DNA from 2 places in the Micromonospora sp. L5 genome. Region 2 is predicted to be linked to the other one. Evidence: riboswitches for the same ligand, from Rfam matches in the RefSeq annotation. Region 2 holds a riboswitch; the other holds the start of a gene.
The links. A riboswitch is a leader RNA that binds a small molecule or an ion and turns the genes downstream of it on or off. The one in region 2 is predicted to bind glycine.

Region 1 (4,837 bases), 960 kb from region 2:
AGACCAGGTTCCGGTCGCCGTACGCGCCGTCGATGCGCCGCACCGGAGGCCAGTACCGGCCCGCCCGGTCCACACCCGCCGGGTAGGCGCCCATCGACCGCGGGTACGGGTGCGGCCACTCGTCGGCCGACACCATCGCCGCGGTGTGCGGCGCGTTGGTCAGCGGATTGTCCCCCGCCGGCCACTCCCCCGAGCCGACCTTGTCGATCTCCGCCCGGATCGCGATCATCGCGTCGCAGAAGCGGTCCAGCTCGGCCAGGTCCTCGCTCTCGGTCGGCTCCACCATCAGCGTCCCGGCCACCGGGAACGACATCGTCGGCGCGTGGAAGCCGTAGTCGATCAGCCGCTTCGCCACGTCGTCCACGGTCACGCCGGTGGCCTTGGTCAACGGACGCAGGTCCAGGATGCACTCGTGCGCGACCAGGCCCTTGTTGCCGGCGTACAGCACCGGGAAATGCGACCGCAGCCGCGCCGCGACGTAGTTCGCCGCCAGGACCGCCACGCCGGTGGCCCGGGCCAGCCCGTCGGCGCCCATCATCCGCAGGTACGCCCACGGGATCGGCAGGATCCCCGCCGACCCGTGGTTCGCCGCCGAGATCGCCGGCCGCCCGTCGGCGCGCGCGCCGAGCGGGTCGCCGGGCAGGAACGGCGCCAGGTGCGAGCGCACCGCCACCGGGCCCACACCCGGGCCGCCGCCGCCGTGCGGGATGCAGAACGTCTTGTGCAGGTTCAGGTGCGACACGTCCGCCCCGAACCGGCCCGGCTTGGCGAACCCGACCAGCGCGTTGAGGTTCGCGCCGTCGACGTACACCTGACCGCCGGCGTCGTGGACCTTCGCGCACAGCTGGGCGATGCCGGTCTCGTACACGCCGTGCGTCGACGGGTACGTCACCATGATCGCGGCGAGCGCGTCCCGGTGCTTGTCGATCTTCGCGTCGAGGTCGACCAGGTCGACGTTGCCGTCGGCGTCGCAGCCGACCACCACGACCCGCATGCCGGCCATCACCGCTGACGCGGCGTTCGTGCCGTGCGCCGACGACGGGATCAGGCACACGTCGCGGTGGCCCTCGCCGCGCTCCCGGTGGTAGCCGCGGATCGCCAGCAGCCCGGCCAGCTCACCCTGCGACCCGGCGTTCGGTTGCACGCTGACCGCGTCGTAGCCGGTCACCTCGGCCAGCCAGCCCTCCAGCTGCGCGATCAGCTCCCGGTATCCGGCGGTCTGCTCGTCCGGCGCGAACGGGTGCAGGTGCGCGAACTCCGGCCAGGTGATCGGTTCCATCTGGGTGGTGGCGTTGAGCTTCATCGTGCACGACCCCAGCGGGATCATGCCGCGGTCCAGCGCGTAGTCGAAGTCGGCCAGGCGGCGCAGGTAGCGCAGCATCGCCGTCTCCGAGTGGTGGCTGTGGAACACCGGGTGGGTGAGGAAGTCCGACGTGCGGGCCAGCCCGTCGGGCAGGGCCGCGTCGGTGTCGCCGTCGAACCCGTCGACGCCGAACGCCTCCCACACCGCCTGAAGGTGCGCGGGCGTGGTGGTCTCGTCGCAGGAGACGCCGACCCGGTCGGCGTCGACCAGCCGCAGGTTCACGTTGCGCGCCGCGGCGGCGGCGACCACCTCGGCGGCCCGGCCCGGCACGGTCGCGGTGACAGTGTCGAAGAACGCGACGTCCGCGACCTGGACGCCCCCGGCGCGCAGCCCGGCCGCGAGCCGCGCCGCCGCCTCGTGGGTACGCCGGGCGATGGCGCGCAGCCCGTCCGGGCCGTGATAGACGGCGTACATGCCGGCCATCACCGCGAGGAGCACCTGGGCGGTGCAGATGTTGCTGGTCGCCTTCTCCCGGCGGATGTGCTGCTCACGGGTCTGCAACGCCAGCCGGTACGCCGGATTGCCGTCGGCGTCGCGGGACACCCCGACGAGGCGGCCGGGCAGCATCCGCTCCAGGCCCGAACGCACCGCCAGGTAACCGGCGTGCGGCCCACCGAAGCCCATCGGTACGCCGAACCGCTGGGTGGTGCCGGCGGCGATGTCGGCGCCGATCTCGCCCGGCGGGCGCAGCAGCGTCAACGCCAGCAGATCCGCGGCGACCGTCACCAGCGCGCCCACGCCGTGCGCCGCGTCGACCAGCGCCCGGTGGTCGCGGACCGCACCGGAGGCGCCCGGGTACTGCAGGTGCAGGCCGAAGAACTCCGCCGGCAGCCCGTCACGCTCGACGTCGACCACGCGCACCTCGATGCCGAGCGGCTCGGCGCGGCTGGCGATCACCGCGACGGTCTGCGGCAACGCGTCGGCGTCGACCACGTACACCGGGCTCTTGCTCTTGGACGCGCGGCGGGCGAGCGTCATCGCCTCGGCCGCGGCGGTGCCCTCGTCGAGCATCGACGCGTTCGCGGTGGCCAGGGCGGTCAGGTCGGTGACCATGGTCTGGAAGTTCAGCAGCGCCTCCAGCCGGCCCTGGCTGATCTCCGGCTGGTACGGCGTGTACGCGGTGTACCAGGCGGGGTTCTCCAGCACGTTGCGGCGGATCACCGCCGGGGTGTGCGTGCCGTGGTAACCCAGGCCGATCATGGACACGGCGACGGTGTTGCGCGACGCGAGGGCGCGCAGCTCGGCGACAGCCTCCCGCTCACTGGCCGGGGCGGGCAGGTCCAGGGTGCCGTGCCAGCGGATCACCTCGGGGATCGCGGCGTCCATCAGCTCGTCGACGGAGCCGTAACCGACGGTGTCCAGCATCCGGCGTTCGTCGTCGCGGCCGGGGCCGATGTGCCGGTCGGCGAACTGCTCTGCGGTCATGCGCTGCGCTCCTTGGTGGGGCGAGGTCGACGGGTCGGCCTCCCCCTGAGTCGCGCTGACGCGCTCCACAGCGCCTGCCCACGTGGTCCTTTTGCCTGAGAGGTTCCGGGGAGAATCTGCCCCTTCGGCGCCGTCGGATCGACGGTCTCTCCCACGTGGGTGGTACCGGCACTTCCCACGCTACCAGCGGGCGTGTTTCCGGCTCATGTCCCGGGGGTTGATCACACCGGCGCCGGCGCCGCCGCCACCCGGTCGGCCAGCGCGCACAGCGTGGCGCCCAGCGGCGCGTCCAGGCGCAGCGCCGCGTACCCGTCGCCGCGGGTGACGCCCTGGTTGACGATCGCCACCGGGATGCCGTGGCGGGCCGCCCGCAGCACGAACCGCCGCCCCGACATCACCGTCAACGACGACCCGAGCACCAGCAGCGCCCGGGCCCGCTCGACGAGCGCGAAACAGTCCGCGACGCGGGGCGCGGGAACCGTCTCGCCGAAGAACACCACGTCCGGTTTCAGCATGCCGGTGCCGCAGACCCCGCAGTCGACGGTGCGGAACCCGGTCACCGCCTCGTCGGGCAGGTCCACGTCGCCGTCGGGGTTGACGCGCGCCACCCGCGCGTCGAAGCCCGGGTTCGCCTCGGACAGCCGCCGGTGCAGCTCGTCGCGGCCGGTGGCGTTGCCGCAGTCCAGGCACGTCACCTCGTCGAGGCGGCCGTGCAGCTCGATCACGCCGGTGGCGCCGGCGGCGGTGTGCAGCCCGTCGACGTTCTGGGTGATGATCCCGCCGAGCAGCCCGGCGTCCTGCAGCCGGGCCACCGCCCGGTGCCCGTCGTTGGGCGCCGCCCGGGCGATGGTCTGCCAGCCCAGGTGGCTGCGCGCCCAGTACCGCCGCCGGGCCAGCGGATCCCGGGTGAACTCCTGGTACGTCATCGGGGTGTGCCGGCGCGCCGCGCCACTGGGCCCCCGGTAGTCCGGGATGCCCGACTCGGTGGACAGGCCCGCGCCGCTGAGCACCACCACGTCACCGGCGGCCACCAGCCGCGTCAACTCCTCGAACGCCTCACTCACCCGTCCATGCTCCCTCGCCGGACCCCGCACCTCCCACCCGTACGGCGGTCGCGCGGCGGGGTGCGGCCAGGCGGGCTAGGTTGAGCCCATGCGCGTCGTCATCGCCGGAGGGCACGGAAAGATCGCCAAACTGCTGGAGCGGGAACTGGCCGGACGCGGAGACACCGCGCTCGGACTGATCCGCAACCCCGACCACGCCGCCGCGCTGCGCGCCGCCGGCGCCGAACCGGTCGTGTGTGACCTGGAACACACCGACGTCGACACCCTCGCCGCCCACCTGGCCGGCGCCGACGCGGTCGTGTTCGCCGCCGGCGCCGGACCCGGCAGCGGCGCCGCCCGCAAGGACACCGTCGACCGCGGCGCCGCCGTGCTGCTCGCCGACGCCGCCGTACGAGCCGGGGTACGCCGCTACCTGCTGGTCTCCTCCATGGGCGTGGACGCCGCCCCCGCCGAGGGCACCGACGACGTGTGGGCGGCGTACCTGCGGGCCAAGAAAGCCGCCGAGGACGACGTCGCCGCGCGGGACCTCGACGTGACGGTGCTGCGGCCCGGCCGCCTCACCGACGACGAACCCGCAGGCCGCATCACCCTGGCCCGGCACGTCGAAGCCGGCGCGATCAGCCGCGCCGACGTGGCCCGGGTGCTGCTCGCCCTGCTGTACGCCCCGGCCACCGCCGGGCACACCCTGGAACTCGTCGGCGGAGACACCCCCATCGCCGACGCGATCGCAGCCGTCGCCGCCTGACACCCGCCGGCGCGTCCCGGCCCGCCGTGAACACGGGCCGGGACGCCGCTCAACGCTGGTGCCGCGACAACGCCGGCTGCGGCGTGCCCCCGCCGCCCTGCGGCAACTCCCGGGCGATCCGCTCCATCGTGCGCGACAACTGCTCACTGCCGTCGTCGAGGTGCCGGGCCGCCGCCTGCATGTGCGAGATCATCATCTCGCCGAAGATCCGCAGCGCCTCACGCGTCGCCACCGAGTCGT
Region 2 (4,837 bases):
TCAACATGTACGGCGACTTCAGCGCCAACATCACCACACCTACCATCTGGTGGATCGAAGGCTTCGCCGAGTACGTCTCCTACTCCTACCGGAACGTCACCTACACCAGTGCCCAGAGCCAGGCGGGCAACCACACCTATGCGCTGCGCACGCTGTTCGACACCACCTACAACAACGACCAGACGCGCATCTACAACTGGGGCTATCTGGCCGTGCGGTACATGATGCAGTCCCATCGGCCGGACATGACGACAGTGCTCGGATACTACCGATCGGGGGCATTCAACGCCGCCCGCACGTACCTCACCAGCACCATCGGCTCACGCTACGACGCCGACTTCGACGCCTGGCTGACGCGCTGCGCGGCAGGGGATTGCGGCGGGAGCACCACGCCGCCCCCGACCAACCAGCCGCCGTCCGCCTCGTTCACCGTGGCGACCAGTGGGCTCACCGCCACCTTCACCGACCGGTCCTCGGACGCCGACGGCAGCATCGCCTCCCGGCAGTGGGCCTTCGGGGACGGGAGCACCTCGTCGGCCGTCAACCCCAGCAAGACCTACGCTGCGGCCGGCACCTACACCGTCTCGCTGGCGGTCACCGACAACCAGGGGGCGACCGCGAGATCGTCCCAGACGATCTCGGTCACGACGGGTGGCGGCACCACCGTGCCGGAATGCAGCGGCACTGACACGCGTACCCTCGACCGCAACTGCCAGCGCAGTGGACGCTCCGCGACCGCGGGCAACTACGACTACCTGTACATCTACCTGCCCGCCGGCGTCAGCACCCTCACCATTGCCGTGGCCGGCGGCACGGGCAACTGCGATCTCTACTACAGTCCGTCGAGCTGGGCCACCACCAGCAACGCCACCCGCTCCTCCGCCGGGGCCGGCAACACCGAGTCGCTGGCCATCCCCAGCCCGGCCGCCGGCTACCACTACATCAGCCTCTACGGGAAGACCGCCTGCTCTGGCACCACGGTGAGCACGCGCTACTGAACCACATGTGATGGGTATGAGTGCGCCGCCCGGCGGGAGTTGCCGGGCGGCGCGCCCGCCTGGCCTGTGGCCGCCGCGCCGCCTGCGGCCGCGTGCATAATCTCGGTCATGGGCATCGATGTGCGCCACCTGCGGGCGATCAGTGCCATCGCCGAGGCCGGAAGCGTGACCGGCGCCGCCGCCCGCCTGGGCCTGTCACAGCCCGCGCTGACGGCCCAGGTGCATCGGATCGAGAAGACGGTCGGTGGGCCGCTGTTCGTCCGAAGCCGTACCGGTATGCAACCGACCGAACTCGGCAAGCAGGTGCTCCAGCGCGCCCGCGTCGTGCTGGCCGAGGTCGACGCGCTCGTCGAGGACTTCGGCGACCGGCACCCCATTCCAGGTTTGCTCCGACTCGGCACCGTCCACATCGCCTGCGCGGGCAGCCTCGTACGCCACGTCGCGGAAGCGTTCCCGGATCCGGAGATCGCGCTGCAGATAGAGCCGTCCTCGCGACTGTTGGTGGAGGCGCTCACCCGAGGCCAGTTGGATGCCGCGTTGCTGGGCATCCTTGAGGGCTTCGAGCTGCCGATCGGTCCCACGCTCACCAGCCGGCCACTGATCCCCCGTTACCCGATCTTCGTCGCCATGTCCGCCTCCCACCCGCAGTCCCACCACGAGCAGGTGCGGCTGGCCGACCTGAGAAACGAATCGTGGGTGTGTCCGCCGGGGCCGGACGACGGCTCACTCGCCTCGCTGCGACGGGCCTGCCGCGCCGCAGGTTTCGAGCCGAAGATCCGGTACGAAGCGCCGAGTGGCGCCGCGCACCCACTGGTGGCCGCCGGAGACGGTGTCCGGCTGGTCGACCCGACCTGGGCCCCGGCCGCCGGGACTCGGGTGCTGCCGCTGCGCGGGGAGCCGCAGTTGCTGGCCAGGCTGATGGTCGTCTGGCGGCGCGATGCGCTGACCTCTGCACAGAGCAGCGCTTTGTTCCAGGCCATCACCCGGGCCTACCTGGATCACGTCAACGACAACGCTGCCTTCGCCCGATGGTGGCGGGCCAATCCCCACGCCCATCCCGCAGCGTCGTAGCGATCCGACGGCGATATATAGGCATCAGCTATGGGCAGGATGATGTTGACGCGGTATGTGCCGTCACCTAACCTGCGAATGGCCCACAACTACATAGACACCATTCGAACCTGCACGGGAGAGACTCCGTTCATTCGGAGCGCCGAAGGAGCAAACTCCCAAGAAACTCTCAGGCCCCATTACCGTGCAGGCGAGGTGACTCTGGAAAGCAGACGACCGTCGTCTCACCCACGGTGCAAGCCGCTGACGCAGCGGTGAAGCTCTCAGGTCAATGACAGAGCGGGAGGCAACCGACCGTTCGACGCCGCGTGCGTCGGGACGAGGAGCGCCCCCGTGTACCAGGACCCTGCGGCTCTGCTCCGCTCACCTCTGCATGCATCACATATAGAACACGGAGCTCGATTCACCGACTTCAGCGGCTGGCGGATGCCCCTTCGCTACGGAAGCGAGCTCGCTGAGCACCGCGCCGTACGCGAACAGGCCGGCCTCTTCGACCTCAGCCACATGGGGCAGCTCGAGGTATCGGGGCCGGAGGCCCCGACAGCACTGAACTACGCTCTGGTCGGGCACCTGTCTGCCGTACCGATCGGTGGCGCGCGCTACACCATGCTCTGCGACGCCGCCGGCGGGGTGCTGGACGACCTCGTTGCCTATCGCCTCGCATCGAACCGGTACCTGCTGGTCGTCAACGCCATCAACACACGCGTCGTACATGCGGCCATCAGGACCCGTTGTGCGGACTACGCGGCCTGGGCCGCCGACCGCACGAACGAGCGGGCGATCATCGCGGTGCAGGGGCCGCGCGCCGCCCCCATCGTGGAAGCCCTGACCGGTACGGGACTCACCCGGCTCCGCTACTACACCGCAGCGCTACTGGACATCGACGGTCGTCCAGCCGTCGTCGCTCGTACCGGCTACACCGGCGAAGACGGCTTCGAACTGCTCGTACACGCCGAAGACGCGGTGCGCACGTGGGAAGCAGCGCTTGTGGCCGGTCGGCGTCACGGCTTGACGCCCACAGGGCTGGCGTGCCGCGACACCCTCCGCATCGAGGCTGGAATGCCGTTGTACGGCGCAGAGATCGGCCGTGACGTCACCCCGTTCGATGCCGGGCTGGGGCGGGTGGTGTCCTTCGTCAAACCAGGCGACTTCGTCGGACGAGCCGCGCTGGCCGAGGCCCACAAGAGCGGCGTTACCCGTCGGCTCGTCGGCCTCGTCGCGTCCGGGCAGAGAATTCCCCGAGCGGGCCAGCAGGTGGTGACGCTGACCGACGACGGCCATGGTGCTGATCCGGTCGGCCTCATCACAAGCGGCACCCCTTCACCCACATTCAAACGGCCGATCGCGATGGCCAGCATCCGTGCTGGCACCAGCGACAGCATCCGGCTGGCCGTGCAGATCAGGGGGGCCACCGAGCCGGTCGAGATCGTCCCTCTTCCGTTCTACCGTCGTCCGCGGTGATCCGCGGCCATTCCTTGCGAGGGTTCAGCGTCATGAACGTACCGGAACACCTGAAGTACAGCCTCAACCACGAGTGGGTCAACGACTCGGTTCAGCCGGCCGAAGTAGGCATCACCGCGTTCGCCGCCGAAGCGCTGGGTGATGTCATCTATGTGCAACTGCCCGAGCCGGGGAGCCACCTGACTGCCGGTGACGTGTGTGGAGAGGTCGAGTCCACGAAGTCGGTCGCGGAGCTGTATCTCCCGGTCAGCGGAGAGGTCGTCGCCGTCAACGAGGCGGTCATCGCCAATCCGGGCCTGATCGGCGCCGATCCGTACGGCAAAGGCTGGCTCCTGCGGGTCCGGCTGGCGCAGATGCCTTCCCTGATGTCGCCGGACGAGTACCGCGCCTTCTCCAACGAGTCGCGGTAGGCCCCGATGGCAGCCTTCGACGATGATCTGGCCGACCTCGACCCCGCCGTCGCCGAGGCGATCGGCCGGGAGCTACGCCGGCAACACGAGACCCTGGGCATGATCGCCTCCGAGAATCTCGCGCCCCGAGCCGTCCTTCAGGCGCAGGGATCGGCCCTCACCAACAAGTACGCGGAGGGCTACCCGGGACGGCGCTACTACAGCGGATGCGAGCATGTCGACGACATCGAGCGCCTGGCGATCGACCGGGCCAAGCGCCTGTTCGGCGCCGCCTACGCGAACGTGCAGCCGCATTCCGGATCGCAGGCGAACGCCGCCGTGATGGCTGCTCTGATCGAGCCGGGTGACACCATCCTCGGGCTCGACCTCGCTCACGGCGGTCATCTGACCCATGGCATGCGCATCAACTACTCGGGGCGGCTGTACCGGGCCGTGAGCTATCGCGTAGGCGCCGAGAACCACCTGATCGACATGGATGAGGTCCAAGAGCTGGCGCGCGAGCATCGGCCGAAGCTGCTCATCGCCGGCTGGTCGGCCTACCCTCGAACGCTCGACTTCGCCCGGTTCCGGCGGATCGCCGATAAGCTAGGCGCATACCTGCTCGTAGACATGGCACATTTCGCCGGGTTGGTCGCGGCCGGTCTGCATCCCAACCCGGTCCCTCACGCCCATGTCGTCACCCTGACCACGCACAAGACCCTCGGCGGCCCCCGCGGCGGCACCATCCTCAGCGCCTACACCGATCTCGCGCGGAGGCTGGACTCGGCGGTCTTCCCAGGCCAGCAAGGTGGTCCGCTGGCGCATGTCGTGGCTGCGAAGGCAGTGGCCTTTCGGATCGCCGGAGAACCGCAGTTCCAGGATCAGCAGCGGCGCGCCCTGACCGGAGCGAAGATCGTT

Region 1: another riboswitch for glycine. It lies ahead of gcvP (aminomethyl-transferring glycine dehydrogenase); the one in region 2 lies ahead of gcvT (glycine cleavage system aminomethyltransferase GcvT).

What each region holds. Positions count from the first base shown of each region.
Region 1 is NC_014815.1:5,601,073-5,605,909, reverse strand. It holds gene gcvP (aminomethyl-transferring glycine dehydrogenase) at 1-2,788, opposite strand, end outside; glycine riboswitch at 2,862-2,952, opposite strand; gene ML5_RS25805 (NAD-dependent protein deacetylase) at 3,010-3,852, opposite strand; gene ML5_RS25800 (NAD(P)H-binding protein) at 3,941-4,597, shown strand; gene ML5_RS25795 (DivIVA domain-containing protein) at 4,647-4,837, opposite strand, start outside.
Region 2 is NC_014815.1:4,640,640-4,645,476, forward strand. It holds gene ML5_RS21735 (collagenase) at 1-998, shown strand, start outside; gene ML5_RS21740 (LysR family transcriptional regulator) at 1,107-2,069, shown strand; glycine riboswitch at 2,175-2,264, shown strand; gene gcvT (glycine cleavage system aminomethyltransferase GcvT) at 2,403-3,530, shown strand; gene gcvH (glycine cleavage system protein GcvH) at 3,563-3,940, shown strand; gene glyA (serine hydroxymethyltransferase) at 3,947-4,837, shown strand, end outside.